2 regions of the Chroococcidiopsis cubana SAG 39.79 genome follow, and region 2 is predicted to be linked to the other one. Evidence: riboswitches for the same ligand, from Rfam matches in the RefSeq annotation. Region 2 holds a riboswitch; the other holds the start of a gene.
The links. A riboswitch is a leader RNA that binds a small molecule or an ion and turns the genes downstream of it on or off. The one in region 2 is predicted to bind cyclic di-AMP.
Positions count from the first base shown of each region.

Region 1: linked by a shared signal. The riboswitch ahead of DSM107010_RS28500 (glycosyltransferase) and the one ahead of DSM107010_RS04645 (ArsB/NhaD family transporter) in region 2 are both predicted to bind cyclic di-AMP.

Region 1 covers NZ_RSCK01000077.1:13,220-20,797, reverse strand. The annotation lists gene mtnB (methylthioribulose 1-phosphate dehydratase) at 1-132, opposite strand, end outside; gene DSM107010_RS28515 (1,2-dihydroxy-3-keto-5-methylthiopentene dioxygenase) at 159-713, opposite strand; gene DSM107010_RS28510 (2Fe-2S iron-sulfur cluster-binding protein) at 797-1,132, opposite strand; gene DSM107010_RS28505 (selenium-binding family protein) at 1,169-2,524, opposite strand; cyclic di-AMP (ydaO/yuaA leader) riboswitch at 2,875-3,010, shown strand; gene DSM107010_RS28500 (glycosyltransferase) at 3,154-4,419, shown strand; gene DSM107010_RS28495 (hypothetical protein) at 4,463-4,675, shown strand; gene DSM107010_RS28490 (VOC family protein) at 4,787-5,233, opposite strand; gene DSM107010_RS40155 (DMT family transporter) at 5,329-5,838, opposite strand; gene DSM107010_RS40150 (DMT family transporter) at 5,825-6,232, opposite strand; gene DSM107010_RS28480 (SulP family inorganic anion transporter) at 6,320-7,578, opposite strand, start outside.
Region 2 covers NZ_RSCK01000004.1:204,190-211,767, reverse strand. The annotation lists gene DSM107010_RS42040 (magnesium chelatase subunit D family protein) at 1-2,153, opposite strand, end outside; gene DSM107010_RS04660 (hypothetical protein) at 2,458-2,937, shown strand; gene DSM107010_RS04655 (hypothetical protein) at 2,986-3,570, opposite strand; gene DSM107010_RS04650 (sensor histidine kinase) at 4,103-5,293, opposite strand; cyclic di-AMP (ydaO/yuaA leader) riboswitch at 5,628-5,808, shown strand; gene DSM107010_RS04645 (ArsB/NhaD family transporter) at 6,180-7,517, shown strand.

The sequences.
Region 1 (7,578 bases), on a different contig from region 2:
AAGACGAGCAGAAAGATTTCCCGCCGTTCCTACCATCCAATCTTGACGGTAGAAATAACGAGCAGCATCGCTCAATTCAAAACGCGGATCGGTAGTTTTGCTATTAGTTACTGAAGGTTGATAATTAAGCATGAATCAGAGGTAATAAATATAATGAATTACGCGATCGCGCTTTGACGAAACCGAATCTCTTTGCCCGTGTATTGAGGAACCCAACCTGTTGTATCGATAAAATATCGTACAGCTTTAACTCGCCTTGCAGGTGTTAAATAAAACCAGTGTTCTGTTCCGGCGGGGACATTGATATATTCTTCTGGTTGTACTGTTAATTCTACTTGGCTACCATCGGGACGCACGAAACCAAATATTGCCTCGCCATCGACAATATATCTTACTTCATCATCGGCGTGAGTGTGAATGCGATCGAATTTTGTTAGCATCTCATCTAAATTTGGAATCCCAGGATGCAACGCAATTAAATCACGAGATTGATAGCCAGATGTTTGTTCGAGTTGCTCGAAATAGCGATCTAAAGCTACGAGAACTTCTTCTTTTTCCTCTGAAGTTAAGCTTTCTTGTGCTAGCAATTGCCGCAATTGGGCATCTTCTCCTACACTCCAGTAATTGAGTTGGATATTTAGGGAAGACAATTCGCGGCTAATATCAGCGAGTTGGTTGTAGATTGTACCATCTTCTAGTTTAAGAAGCGCCATAGGGAGTGAGTAGTGAGTAGTGAGCAGTGAAAATGCAAATAACAAACGATCGATTACCAATTACCAATTACCGATTACCAATGTCAACTGATAACTGTTCGCTGATAACTGATAAAAGGGTTTACATACAATTCTTTTTGACATTCTACGCCGACTTCAAACTTACAATCAGAACGGGGAGTGGCAATGCATAACAAAACGTAACCTTTTGCGGCTTGCTGGGGTTTGAGGGCGATCGCATTTGTCTGTTCTACTTCACCTGATAAAATCCTGGCAGCACAAGTAATACAAGCCCCATAACGACAGCCTACGGGTAATTTTACTCCAGCCGCTTCTACCGCATCCAAAATATATTTGTCTGCTGCTACGTTAAGAGTAAAATTATTTCTGTTAACCAGTTCGATTTGATAGGTTTTCATTCGACCAAAAAACCTGCCCCTATGATTCTCTTAACTCTAAATCCAAATATCTGAAGTACAATCGCCACCAGGATATCGCATTTCGTGGGCGCGGGCTGCGCCGTTTGGTTCTTGACCAAAATCTATGTAAAAGTTTTCATTAATTTTCAATCCTTCCTTTTCCGTGTCGCAATCAATTTGCAACATGTAAGAGCCATTTTTGGCTAAGTCTGGATAAAATTGATTATCCCAAGTACTGAATAGAGAGTTAGTGACATACAACCGCTTACCATCTAAACTTAATTGCAGCATTTGAGGACCACCTTGCAATTTCTGCCCCTTAACTTCGCCACCTTTTCCTAATAAACCACCACACCAAACTTGCCCAGTCAATTTAGGTTGAGAAGGATTGCTAATGTCATACTGACGAATATCTCCATGCAACCAGTTGGAAAAATAGAGATAGCGATCGTCCATTGACAGCAAAATATCGGTAATCAAAGAGGGAACGGGAATTTCCCAGCCTTGAACCTCGACGGATGGAACATCAATAACTTTCTCAACTGCCCATTGTCCATTAGATTTGTGCCAGTGCCAAACATTACTACTTAAGGCTGCACCAACATAGCCGTGCGTACTCTCTGGGTTGTGGTGAAAACGCACTTCTAAAGGAATTAAACCTTCTGTACCTAAGTCAAAACTTTGAATAATTTCGTGTTTTTTCCAGTCCCAAAAATGCAATTGCTGACCGTAATTTCCGGCTGCGACATCGTTGAGGTCAAAGCCTGGATAATACGTTTTGGGTGCGCCCCATTCGCTACTTACCATGATGTTATGGCGCGGCTGATACCAAAAGTCATAATTAAACTTCATTGCCGTAGCTTGTTGTTCCCAACGTCCGACAATATCAAAGTTTTCATCGAGTAACAAAAAGCCGCCAGGTGCATTCCCTTGACTATCACCTAACATCGAAATCATCACATGACCATCTGCTAGACAATGGACTGTATGAGGGGCTGTTAAATTTGTTTTCGCTTTGATTTCTTCTGGTTCGATGACTTTATAAATTTGAGGCGATCGCGTTTCTTTTGTATCTACAATATAAATCCGGCTCGATCGCTGTCCAGGTACGATCGTAAAACGACGAGATTTACTCGCGTCACCGTGACACGAACTACATGCATTCCAACCAAAATGATGTAACTCATCGCCTAAATAAGGCATCGGTAAGCGATGAATTACCTGAGAATATGTCGGAGAGTCAGGATCGACATCAATCGTCGCTAAATAATCTGGTGCTTCAATTCCCGTACCCGTATAAAGTGCGATCGCATATAATGTTTTTTCTCTTTCTGCTTGCATCGCCGCTTGGGGAGATGCATAGCCAGGACCGCAGCAAGTATGATTGGTCATTGGTCATTTGTCGTTGGTCATTGGTTAAGTGCGGATACGACATGTCATATCTCTACAGTTAACCGTCTACTAATAACAAAACTAGCATTGATTGCTAGGAATACCGTACTATGTTTGTATTTCTTACAGATGGCTGAGATCCAGCAGTTGTAAATCAATTGTCAAATTACTGTTCATCTGACTGTGACGCGCTAACAGCACTTGAACGAATGACAACCTTCACGAGTAGTTCACAACTCAAATAGAAGTTTCACATACAATACTTAACAATCTGACCGAGTTTACTTCACAGTTTGTAACTTTTATTGACAGAACGTAGGGAGCGTGGTTTAGGATGTAGTTAACCAGATTAAATAAGTCAGCCTAATCCAATCATAATTGGAGCGGAGGAACCGAATTTTGGGGCTTATCTCTGAGATAAACAGAGAGGGACATCTCTCAGTCCTAGCCCGTCAGCTAACTTCGTAGGCGTTGAGAGGAGACTGTAAAGATCGAAGATTTCTAGATCCCATTCAGTGTCCTTGGCTGGTTTAAACCCGCTACGTTTTACCTGTACTTGGTGCTAAGGAATTGATTCCTGATGGCAGCCAGAGGCAGGAAAGCTAGCCATAAGGAGAAGCAAACCAACAATGTTAGAAAAACAGAATCGCATTGCTTTAATTTCTGTTGATGGCGATCCAGCGATTGCGATTGGGCAAGAAGAGGCTGGAGGTCAAAACGTTTACGTGCGCCAAGTCGGTCTTGCCCTTGCCCAGCAGGGATGGAAAGTCGATATGTTTACTCGCCGTAGCAGTAAAGAACAAGCGGCGATCGTGCAACACAATGCTAATTGTCGCACGATTCGGTTACCAGCGGGAGCGCCAGAATTTATCGGACGGGACGAACTATTCAGTTATTTACCGGAGTACGTCAAAGCTTTCCAAGCTTTTCAACAACAACATGGATTTCGTTACTCGCTCGTCCACACTAACTACTGGCTATCTGCTTGGGTGGGAATGCGATTGAAGCAACTGCAACCTTTGAGTCAGATACATACATATCACTCGTTGGGTGCAGTTAAGTACAGAAATATTGACGAGATTCCCGCGATCGCTACCAAACGGTTAGCAGTAGAAAAAGCTTGTTTGGAAACAGCGGAACGGATAGTAGCCACCAGTCCTCAAGAACAAGAACACATGCGATCGCTTGTTTCAACCACAGGACAAATTGATATTATCCCCTGCGGTACGGATATAGACAGATTTGGGGCAATCGAACGCGAAGCAGCGCGGCAGCAGTTAGGAATTGCAGCAAATGAAAAAGTCGTGTTGTATGTCGGTCGATTTGACAAACGTAAAGGGATTGAAACCTTAGTGCGATCGGTGGCAAGATTGCACGCAGCAGGTCGGACTAACTTGAAATTAATTATCGGTGGTGGCAGCCAACCCGGTCGCTGTGACGGCAGAGAACGCGATCGCATTGAAGGAATTGTTGGAGAGTTAGGTTTAGATACGATAACTGTTTTTCCAGGTCGCTTGGACGATCGGATTTTGCCAGTCTACTACGCAGCTGCCGATGTTAGTGTCGTCCCCAGTCACTACGAACCTTTTGGTTTGGTAGCAATTGAAGCGATGGCAAGCCAAATTCCCGTGGTTGCTAGCGCTGTCGGCGGTTTGCAATTTACCGTAGTTCCAGAAGAGACGGGATTACTCGCACCTGCTAAAGATGACGTTGCGTTTGCCCAAGCGATCGATCGCATCTTAGCCGATTCTAGCTGGGCAAGAAAGTTAGGGGAACGAGGTCGGCAACGGGTAGAAAATCATTTTAGCTGGCAAGGTGTAGCAATCGAATTAGGACATTTGTATACCACATTGAATTCAGCCACGGTTGAGACGAGTAGAGCGATCGCAGCTTAGCAATAGTAAACGTTGGATAGCAAACTGCACAAGGAGAAATACCATGTTAAGGATTGGGGATTTCGTGCAACACAAGCAAGCAGATCTGACTGGTGTTGTCATCGGTTACGGACATCAGATAATTGATGACATTTATTTGCCAACATTAGTGGTACATTTAGATCGAAGCAAAAGTTTCAGCCGCAAAGGTATTATGGAAGATCTATCTTCCAAGTGGTTGCCTGTGGAAACAAAAATGCATACTCATGCCGCTTAGAGCTGAAAATTAGATTTTTGTTTCTGAGATTTTCGTGTCTGTTGTATTTTCCTGAGTTGTGAAGTGTAGGACTACCTGAGTCTGAATTGTCAGATTCAGGTTTTTTTTTGCTCATACTGGATCGCACCGGATTTCTACCATAAATCCATCTGGATCGTAGCAGTAAACGCCTCTACCTGTAGGGCGACTGACAGGACCGTGGGCGATCGCAATTTGATTATCTTTCAATACTTCTACGGCGCGATCGAACAATTGCGGATCGATATCGAAGGCAAGATGATAGGCACGAGTAAAACTCCGTTCGGGATCGGGATCTGGTGGTGTTAACTCCGGTTCCCAGAATAAATCTAAAACCGTTCCATCTGGAGTGACAAAGTTAGCGACTTTGCCTTGCGCTACCAAATCGATTAGAGTAGAGGGGATTTCATCGCCTGTCAGTTCGTGCAATCCCAGAATATGACAGTAAAAGTGGCGCGATGCTTGCATGTCTTTGACATTTAAGGCGATGTGGTGGACTCGCCGCAGGTTGCCAGGTGCAAGGGTACTGGGAATAGTCATGATGAAGTCAGTCCTCGTAGGGGCGGGTTTTTGAAGATCCCTATACTAGAATAAACAGTTTTGCGGTTAAACCCGCCCGTACAGAAATGGTGAAATCAGTTGGTTGACTTCGTTTTTTGCAGAGAGTTAACATTGAAAGCCAAAGCAGAAACAATCAGTAACATACCTACAGATTCCGTAAGTCCTGGTCGTTCTCCCAGTTGCAGCCAAGCCGTTAATACTCCCACTACAGGATTCATTAACATACCCAATCCTGCCGTACTTGCAGATAGATGATTTAATATATACAGCCAAAGCAACATTGCGATCGCCGTACCTGGGATAACGTTGTAAATCAACGCTACGACAAACTCGTTAGACCAAACAATCGGTTCAGAGGGAATGAAGAGAACGACAAACAGTAGCGGCACAGCACCGAAAAGAGTTTGCCAAGCTGTCAGCGATAACAGATCTAAATTATGTTGTTGTTGCAATTTCTTGGCGACAATGACCCCACCAGCCCAGCATATCCCCGCAAGAATGGCTAATACCTTACTAAAAACCGTCCCATCAAGCTGCTGAGGTTCTAAAATCAGTAGCAAACCAGCAAAACTAAGGGCGCGCAATCCATTGTATTGTTCTGACTCGCTCTTTTAACAGCACCCAGGCTAGAATTAGCGTCCAGAAAGGCATTGTGTAAACCAAAACTGCCGTTTTTCCGGCTCCACCACTAACTAAAGCCCAAGTTGCTAACCCATACAATCCACTCGTCTGCAACAACCCCAGCAGAAAAGTACCCCCAACTGCTTGAGGTAACAACGGTTTTTTCAACCACGCCATCACGAGAAATAAACTCAAGGCTCCGAGAACTATCCGCAAAGTTGCGAATGTAAACGGTGGTGAATATTCCACTGCTACTTTCATTTGTACCCAGTTATAACCCCAAATCAGAGCTAGGGCAAACAGAGCTAAAATCGCACTGTGGGTAGATGACTGAAATAGAGATTTAAGCCTCTGCAAAAGTCTTCAAGAGGATTCTATCGAGTTTACTCTGCCAGTGTAACAAGGTGAAATCCAATAGGAAACTTGACAATAGAACTCCCAAACTCAACCAGTCCGCAAACCGATTTCAGCTACATCTAAACCGATTTCAGCTACATCTACTACAACTGCTTGTTTCAGGGCATCAGTTCGATCCAGAAATAGGTTATCGTATGGTACTAAATTGAGAATGCCAAGACTCTCTAAAAGATGCTTGACTTTACCAACTGCCCCCACGATAAATACTTGAGAACCTTTTGCCTGAGAATCTTTAATGGCAGCTTCGATTACCAGTGCCGCAGTTTCATCTAGATAAGGAACATCGCTCAGATCCATCACTAAGGTATCGCAACGCTTGATAGATAAATGTTCGCGGGCGATCGTTTTTGCCACTCCAAACAGCATTGGTCCCCCCATGTAAAACAAAGAAACTCGCCCATCAGCTAAATTGAGCAACTCTTTCTCTTCTAAATTGAGCGGGACGGAATCATCTGCACCACAAACTGCTTTGATTCTTTGAGCTTGTAAATGGCTCAATTGCTCAATTGTCAGCAAGTTAGCAATAAACATTCCTACCCCAGCCGCAACCATCAGATCGAGGAAAACTGTCATCAGCAGTACGCCATACATGATTAAGGTTGATTTCCAAGAAACCTTATGCGCTCGTTTCAAGAAATTCCAATCGAGCATTTCAATTCCAACCGCGAAAGCAATTCCAGCTAAGACTGCCATTGGAATGTTTTCCGCCAAGTCAGCCAGCCATAACACCACGACCAACATCAGCACCGCACGGAGCAAGCCAGCCAAAGCAGTTCTTGCCCCAACTTGAACGTTAATTACCGTTCCCATCGTCGCACCAGAACCAGGCAGTCCACCGCACAAACCAGCAACTAGATTTCCTACTCCCTGACCGACTAACTCTCGGTCTTCCTGAGTCTGGGTACGGGTCATACTGTCAGCAATGACTGAAGTGAGCAAGGCATCAATAGAACCCAACATCCCTAGCATGGCTGCATCAACGAACATCTGTACGGTTTGAGCCGGAGTAAAAGTAGGTAGATACAGGGTCGGTAGTCCTGATGGAATCTCGCCAATCCTTCTCAAATCCATGTTTTGTAGCAAGGTGAAGGAAATAATTGTGCCGATGACTAATGCTGCTAGTTGTGGGGGTATAAAGTGCTTGATTCTATGCGGCAAGAAAAAAATAACTACCATTGTCAGAGCTGCTAGACCAGTTTCGGCAGGGTTGAGGTTTGATAGCATCTGGGGTAGATTTTGTAACGTTCCTATCAAACCTCCTTTAGGAGCTTCATGTCCTAGAAATG
Region 2 (7,578 bases):
GCTTTTGGTAGGTGGTAGTATTTTCCTCCCGCAGTTTGAGCTAGTTCTTTAGCAAAACCTGTAGAGATAAATTTATTTTCAGTATCGATGACTAACAGCTGTATTCCCAATCCGCGAATTCTAGCGGCGATTTCCAGTAGTTCTTTCTTGATATCGGGCTTTTCTCCCTCTGGTAAAGGTTCGCCTAGCGATCGCGCCAAAGGTATATTTCCTCGACCGTCGGTAATTGCCACAACGACCACTTGTCCGATATCTCCCGCCATTTGAGCATTCATACCCACCCGTACCGCTTGTGTTAAACCATGCGCTAGAGGCGAACCGCCACCACAAGGCAACAACTCCAATCGTTTACGCGCCAAAGCGATCGAACGGGTAGGAGGCAACAACACCTCTGCCTGTTCGCCACGAAACGGGATCAACGCCACTTGGTCGCGATTTTCATACGCTTCTGTCAAGAGTTGAAAAACTGCCCCCTTAGCTGATTGCATCCGATTCAACGCCATCGAGCCAGAAGCATCAACCACAAACACGATCAATGCTCCCGCTTTGCGGACGAGTCGCTTCGAGCGGATATCTCCCTGCTCGACAAAAACTCTTTTTTGTGGGTAATTGGTAATTGGTAATTGGTAATTGGTAGTTGGTAGTTGCTCCCTTGTCTCCCTTGTCTCCCTTGTCTCCCTTGTCTCCCTTGTCTCCCTTGTCTCCCTTGTCTCCCTTGTCTCCCTTGTCTCTACTCCCTGCACTCCCAGGCTCCCTGCTCCCTGCCTCTCCCGCCGTGCCTTCTGATAAGGTGCAGCTGCTCTTAACGTGGCATCTACTGCAATTCGTCGCACGGGACCTTTGGGTAACATCGGTTTGACGTATCGTCCCCGATCTTCGGAGAAAATTAAACTGCGACTGCCGGACTTCCCCCGCCGCTGTGCCATCTGTGCGAAATAAAGCACGCTGTCGTCGAGAATTACACCTTCGGCATCAAAGACAAATTCTTCAGGAATGTTGGGCGGTGTTTGCTCGTTTTCAGGTTCTTCCTGTTCGTCCTTCTCTTCCTGCTCCTCCTGTTCCTGGTTAGACTCATCTTCGGGTTCGTCTTGGTTTTGGGGTGGTGGAGGTGGTGGGGGTGGTTCTTCGGGTGGAGTTTGTACGACTGTTGCTCTCGGGACGATGACTAATTCTACGGCGCGACGAAGATCTTCGGCTGTAACTGTGGTTCTGCCTTCTAAAGCGGCGGCGGCTTTGGCGACTCGCACGGCGTAGAGTTCGGCGCGGTGTCCCTGGACTCTAGCGCGTACCGCTTCATCGACTAAATAGGCAATTTGCTCGTGGGTAATTTGTACGTCTTTGAGCCACTCTCGCGCCAAGATAATTTGAGTTTTGAGATTGTCGAGATCTTCAGCGTATTGCTGGAGAAACTGCTGCGGTGAGGTGGTGTAAGCGATCGCCTGTTCTACTGCTTGTACTCGTTCGTCTAGACCTAGCACGCCATCCGCAGAAAGAGCGATCGCGATGCGATCGAGCAGGTGTTCCCGTAACGCTCCTTCTTCTGGGTTATACGTAGCGATAAATAAAGGCTGACAGGGATGCCCAAAACTAATTCCTTCCCGTTCGATTTGGTTGCGTCCCTCGGTTAAAACCGTCAGCAGTTGGTTGCTAATACTGTCGTCGAGTAAGTTAATTTCATCGACATACAACACGCCACGATGGGCAAGTGCCAGCAGTCCTGGTTGAAATACGGTTTCTCCCTGTTTGACCGATTGTTCTACATCCACCGAACCTAAAAGTCGGTCTTCTGTCACGCCTAAAGGAATTTGTATGAATGGTGCGGGAATCACTTCTGTAGGGACGTTACCCTCTGTAGAGACGTTACCCTCTGTAGAGACGTTACATGTAACGTCTCTACTTAGTTCGTCGTCCCATTCTTCAGGGCGATTGGGATCGCAGTTACAAAAAGAACCTTTAACAACTTCAATCGGCGGTAAAAGGGTATGAATTGCCCGCGCCATGACTGATTTTGCCGTACCGCGACGACCTGCGATCGCGACTCCTCCCAAACCAGGATCGACGGCTGCTAGCAGCAGGGCTATTTTAATGGCTTCTTGTCCCACGACAGCAGTTAAGGGAAAACTGGTAACGGTTGCAGTAGACGACGCAGGCATGGTTTCAATCTTTGAGCTTCCAGCCTTCTAGCATATCAATTCTTTGTCCCTTACTGAAAATATGACAGTTGACAGTTAACGGTTCGGAGAGCGATCGCCCTTCTATTTGTCAGTCAAACGATATTCTCATAATTTCAATACTTTATAAAGCTTGCATAAACATGCGTGAAATCTCACAAGAATTAATTGATTTTTAATATTTTTTTGCCTGTCTTTGCGCATTCTTTACCTACAAAATGAATTCGCTCGGTAAACTATGTACGTATATACTTAATCCGCTAATCTAATAGGTAAAAATCATATTATGTGTATTGTATGTGGAGTTTTCTTTTCTGGCTTGACACTGTTTACACCCGTAACAGAAGTTCCAAATTCAGCTAACTCAAACGCTGCTAATCTCCCTAAAGTCCAATATCAACAAACTCAAAGCAAGTCATTGACGAAACAGGCTCAAATTAAGCTATCTAATATGCTGAGTCGATTACCTGTTTCTGAAGAAACGCAAGTATTGCGAAAGGAACTTAAATCAATTCAAGTACAGTTAGAGCCAATTAAAGATGATGCTAAGGCTCAACAAATTATTGAAAAGGAATTAAGAACTGTATATCAGAGAATTTTAGAAAAACCAAGTTATCAGCAAGAGTTTAATGTATTTATGAAACTGCTAGAAGTCAAGTCCGATCAACAAGCTATTCATAACCTGAGTTTGAACTTGGCTCAAAATAACAGCGATCGCTCGACTCTATTTACAGGACAAAGCAAAAGCTGGGGTTGGATACAATAGCTGGTAGGGTGCGTTATCAACGCACCCCACGAATCTACTGTTACTTCCTTATAGCGCGCGACTGGCTGTCTCAACTACCGTGTCATAATCTACATAGGCTTCTACCAACGTGCCTGGTTTTACGGTGATATTTTTGCCTTTAATAAATACGCCAAATACGCTGACAAGTGCTGCCACAGCTACCATAGTTGCACCCCGACCTTTACCATTTTTCTCCACAGTCGATCGCAACGGAATTTTAGTACCATCCACTGCTTCAATTTCTTCCACAGTAAAGTTTAATTGTCCTTTTTTACCAAACATGCGAGCGCGTTTTGCTTCAGTAACTTTTCCAGTCGCTCGCGCTCCTTTTTTAATCAAAATTTCTTTGGTTGGTGAGAGGACATTTGTTGCTGCATAGTAAACAACAATATCTCCCTCTTGTGCTGTCTTTGAGCTAAGTTCTTCAGCTAGTTCTAATTGCAGTTTAGTTCCTGACGCTAATGTTAGCTTTTTCGCTACGAGCATTTGCGATCGCTCTAATTTTAGTTCTGAGTTTCGCAGTTTTAGTGGTTCCGAGCCTGCTGGAGCCAGCCAGATTGTTTGCAATAGTAAGACGAGTCCAAAAGATAAATAACGACGGTCAAGTTTCATTTTTCGAGTTCCTCATGCTTTTTTATAGCAACCTAGTCAATTAAAATATGCTCTATACTTAAGCGATTAGAGCATACTTTAATAGCTACACCCATAATTAAATAACGGTTCGCTTTAACTATTGGGACTTTGAAAGTTTTTAGCTCTAAAAGAGGCTGAAATCCATGCATGGCAAGGACAATACATCGATAAGGTAAAACTGGCTGAAACTTAAGCATGGTAAGGAAACATTACCAATCGATGTAAAACTAGCTCTGGCTCTGCTTTTGAAGCTATTCTATTACCAGTTTTCTTCAAAGTCCCACTATGTAGCTTCATTTCTTCTGTAGTTACACTCAGAACGGCATAAATACTTTTGCCTATTTCTGCTAAGCGATCGCAATTATTAATTTAGAAAATTCTGAGAAAAATTGGCTCAACAATAGAAAGTTTTAGCAATTGTCTAATATTTCTTAATTAAGAATAATTAAAATAAGATGATTTTAGCTTAACAGTCAAAAATAATAAATTACAAATAGCCGATCGCGGAATATTATTTTGTTTTAACTTTGAGCGGAAAAGTCACTGTAAATGTCGAACCAACTCCAACCTCAGAGGCTAATTCAATCTTTCCCTGCAACAGCTTGACTAAGCGCGAAACGATCGCCAGCCCCAAACCCGTGCTGTTGGGTGTGGCGATCGTTCCAGCTTGAAAATAGGGTTCAAACACGCGCTGCTGTGCTTCTGGCGCAATTCCCACGCCTGTATCGGCAACTGCGATCGCCCATCGTTCGCGATCGATCGTCCAACATTTCACCAAAATCTTTCCATCTAGCGTGTAGCGAATCGCATTACTAATCAGATTCGTCACAATTTGCTGCAATCGTAACGAATCCGTGACAACTTCTTTTGGGGCTGAATCTAAATCGAGGCTCAATTTGAGTTCCTTGGCTTGTGCCGCAGGCTGCATCATAGCAACAAGATCGCTTGTTAGCTCGCGAATCTCGACTATTGCAGGCTGGAGTTGCATTTGCCCTGCTTCGTATCGCGAGATTTCTAAAGCATCGTTAATCAAGTGTAATAAATGCCTACCACCGCTTAACACCCGTTCGATATGTTCTATATTGGCGTAGCTATCTTTTACCTCAACTCTGTCTTTCCGCTGTAGGCGCAAAAATAAATCGGCATAGCCAATGATTGAAGTCAAAGGGGTTTTCAGTTCGTGGGCGAGATGAGAAAGGTTTTCGCGATTTGCCCGCACCAGCCGCGTTAATTCCTGATTGTTGAGTGTCAGTTGACTTTGTAGGTGTTGTAGTTCTGCCAATCGTTGTTCGGTGTAGCTTTTAAAGCAGCGGGCGATCGCTTCATCAATGACAGTATCAATTAACCGAAAAGCACGAATCACCTCTAACGCTGAGCTTGTCTGCAAGCTTGTCTCAATGGTAGAGAAGATAACATGACGCAGAATTCGATACTCTCGGGCAATTTCCCCAGCCTCAAATCCTTGTTCTGCCCTAATGACACCGTGTTCTAAACTCACCTCTACTAGTGTCTTCAAATCGCTATCTTGTGATTGAGAAAGCACTGTTGCCATCGCTTGAATCACGCGCGGTATGCTGTCTTGCAAAGACTTGTACGGCAGTTCGTTAGCTGTTTCAATTTGGTTATCTGCACGAATGGCAGCAATCCAGTCCTTCAAAATCGTATCGCTTTCATCGAGCAGCAGTTGACTGAAATCTTGCATCACTTTAAGCACGCATAGAGATAGGCATGGCAATCTTCAGTTTATCGGAACCTGCCAGATGGTGGAACCACTCTATCGTTCGATAGTTCGGTAAGCAATGCTATGGTACTTCGCCAGTGGTTCGTCCGCATTTCTGCCCCGTAGAGATAGCTGAAAAGCTTTTCGACACTAATAGCGGATCGATTCACCTGCTGAAAATTTTGGCTTGATGTTATTGTAATTGTCTGCAAAAATTGCACGCTACCCGGAATAATTTGACGAATTTGAGTAAGAATGTTAAATTTCTCTTCAATAGTTTGAAAACAGTTAGCCTAATCCAGTGGTGTCTGTGTTGAGGAGTTCAAGACTTTAGTAAAACTGGAGCGGAGGAACCAAAATCTGGGGCTTATCTGGTTTAAAGATGAATTAGCAAGAACGAGTATCGAGTTCAGATCTTCATAATTCATCCTTGACAAGAAGAACATCTCTCAGTTCTAGCCCGTCAGCTAACTCCGTAGGCGTTGAGAGGAGACTGAAATAAGCAACATTATCAATAATGTTCTGCTTGGTTCAGCTTCCAAGGCTCGTACTGTTAAGCCTGTTGTACCTGCACTTGAAGAGACTGAAAAATAGCAGATGAAAATCCCACAAAAATCACTGGTAAAAATAAAGCAATTCGCCTTGAAAAATTGTCAGGCACGCAACGCCCACTCTACTATGCTTGAATTTCAAGCATCAAATAGAACTGCTATAGTTGCGGAGTCACAAACAGATGCGATCGCTTCATTACCTTAGCCGTATGTAGCTAACTACCAATAAATATCAAGCGCATTAGTAGAGTTTTGTATGGATGTAAAGCTCTATAACTTTGGTTAGAATAATTAATAATCAAACCAGTAGTAATAATATGGAAAACTGGCAGGCGATCGCTAGCACTATTACTTTCCTTAGTGTCATCTTTTTCGTGATGACAGAATGGATACACTTGACTATCGCGGCATTTTTAGGAGCATTAATTCTTGTTTTTACAAATGTGTTAACGCTAAATGAAGCAATTGGATATATTGGTAATAGCTACTCTACCATTGCTTTGTTTTTTGGCGTAATGGTGTTGGTACGAGCTTTTGAACCTACAAAAGTTTTTGATTATTTAGCCACCCAAATTGTGATTTTAGCTAAAGGACAAGGCAAGCGCTTGCTACTGGGAATTGTGGCAATTACAACTCCAATTTGCGCTTTTTTGCCCAATGCTACAACAGTTATGTTACTAGCACCGCTGATTCCTCCGATTGCAGAGGAAGTAGGGGTAAACTTTGTACCACTACTCATCTTAATGGTATTCGTAGCCAACAGTGCCGGATTACTAACATTGGTAGGAGATCCAGCTACATTTATTGTCGGAGATGCCGTAAACGTCAGCTTTATTGATTACCTCGCGCGCCTCAGTTTAGGTGGAGTTATTGCAGTTATTACTGTGGTTGCAATGCTACCATTTCTATTTCGTAAAATTTGGCATAAAGATTTAGAAGATTTAGAACATCTTCCCCATCCAAAAATTAATCATCCTCAAGTTTTAACATTAGGGATTGTTTTGATTGCTGGTGTTTTAACATTCTTTGTTATTGGGGAAATGTTACCAATTCCAATTTCTCCTGCTGCGGTAGCTTTATTAGGTGCAGCTTTAGCATTGTTACTGTCACATCATAGCAAAATTGATACAGTTAATAATATTTTGCGAGATGTCGATTGGAATACGTTAATATTTTTTATGTCCATTTTCGTCTTAATTGGTGGACTAGAGAAAACTGGCGTCGTGACTAGCCTTTCTGGTGTTCTAGCAGCAATTTTAGGAAAAAATATTGCTTTAGGTTCGCTAGCGTTACTCTTTTTTGTTGGTATAGTCTCAAGCGTCGTGCCAAACATTCCTTTGGTTGTGGCAATGGTTCCGTTACTCAAACAGTATGTAGTCAATATTGGTTTGGCATCGCCAGTAATTCTAGAAAAAAGTTTTACAGGAGAGTTGCCAGCAGAAGTATTACCTCTGTTTTATGCCATGATGTTTGGTGCAACGTTAGGTGGAAACGGAACTTTAGTTGGAGCCTCTTCTAACATAGTTGCTGCCGGAATTGCCGAACAACACGGACGGCGAATTTCATTTAAAACCTTTCTCAAATATGGTTTACCCGTAATGGCAGTCCAATTAATAGTTGCTGCTATATACGTTACAATTCGGTTTTTGATTTAATTGGTCATTTGTCATTTGCGATTTGCGATCGCTACCCAAAAACTCCGCTCGCTGCCTTACC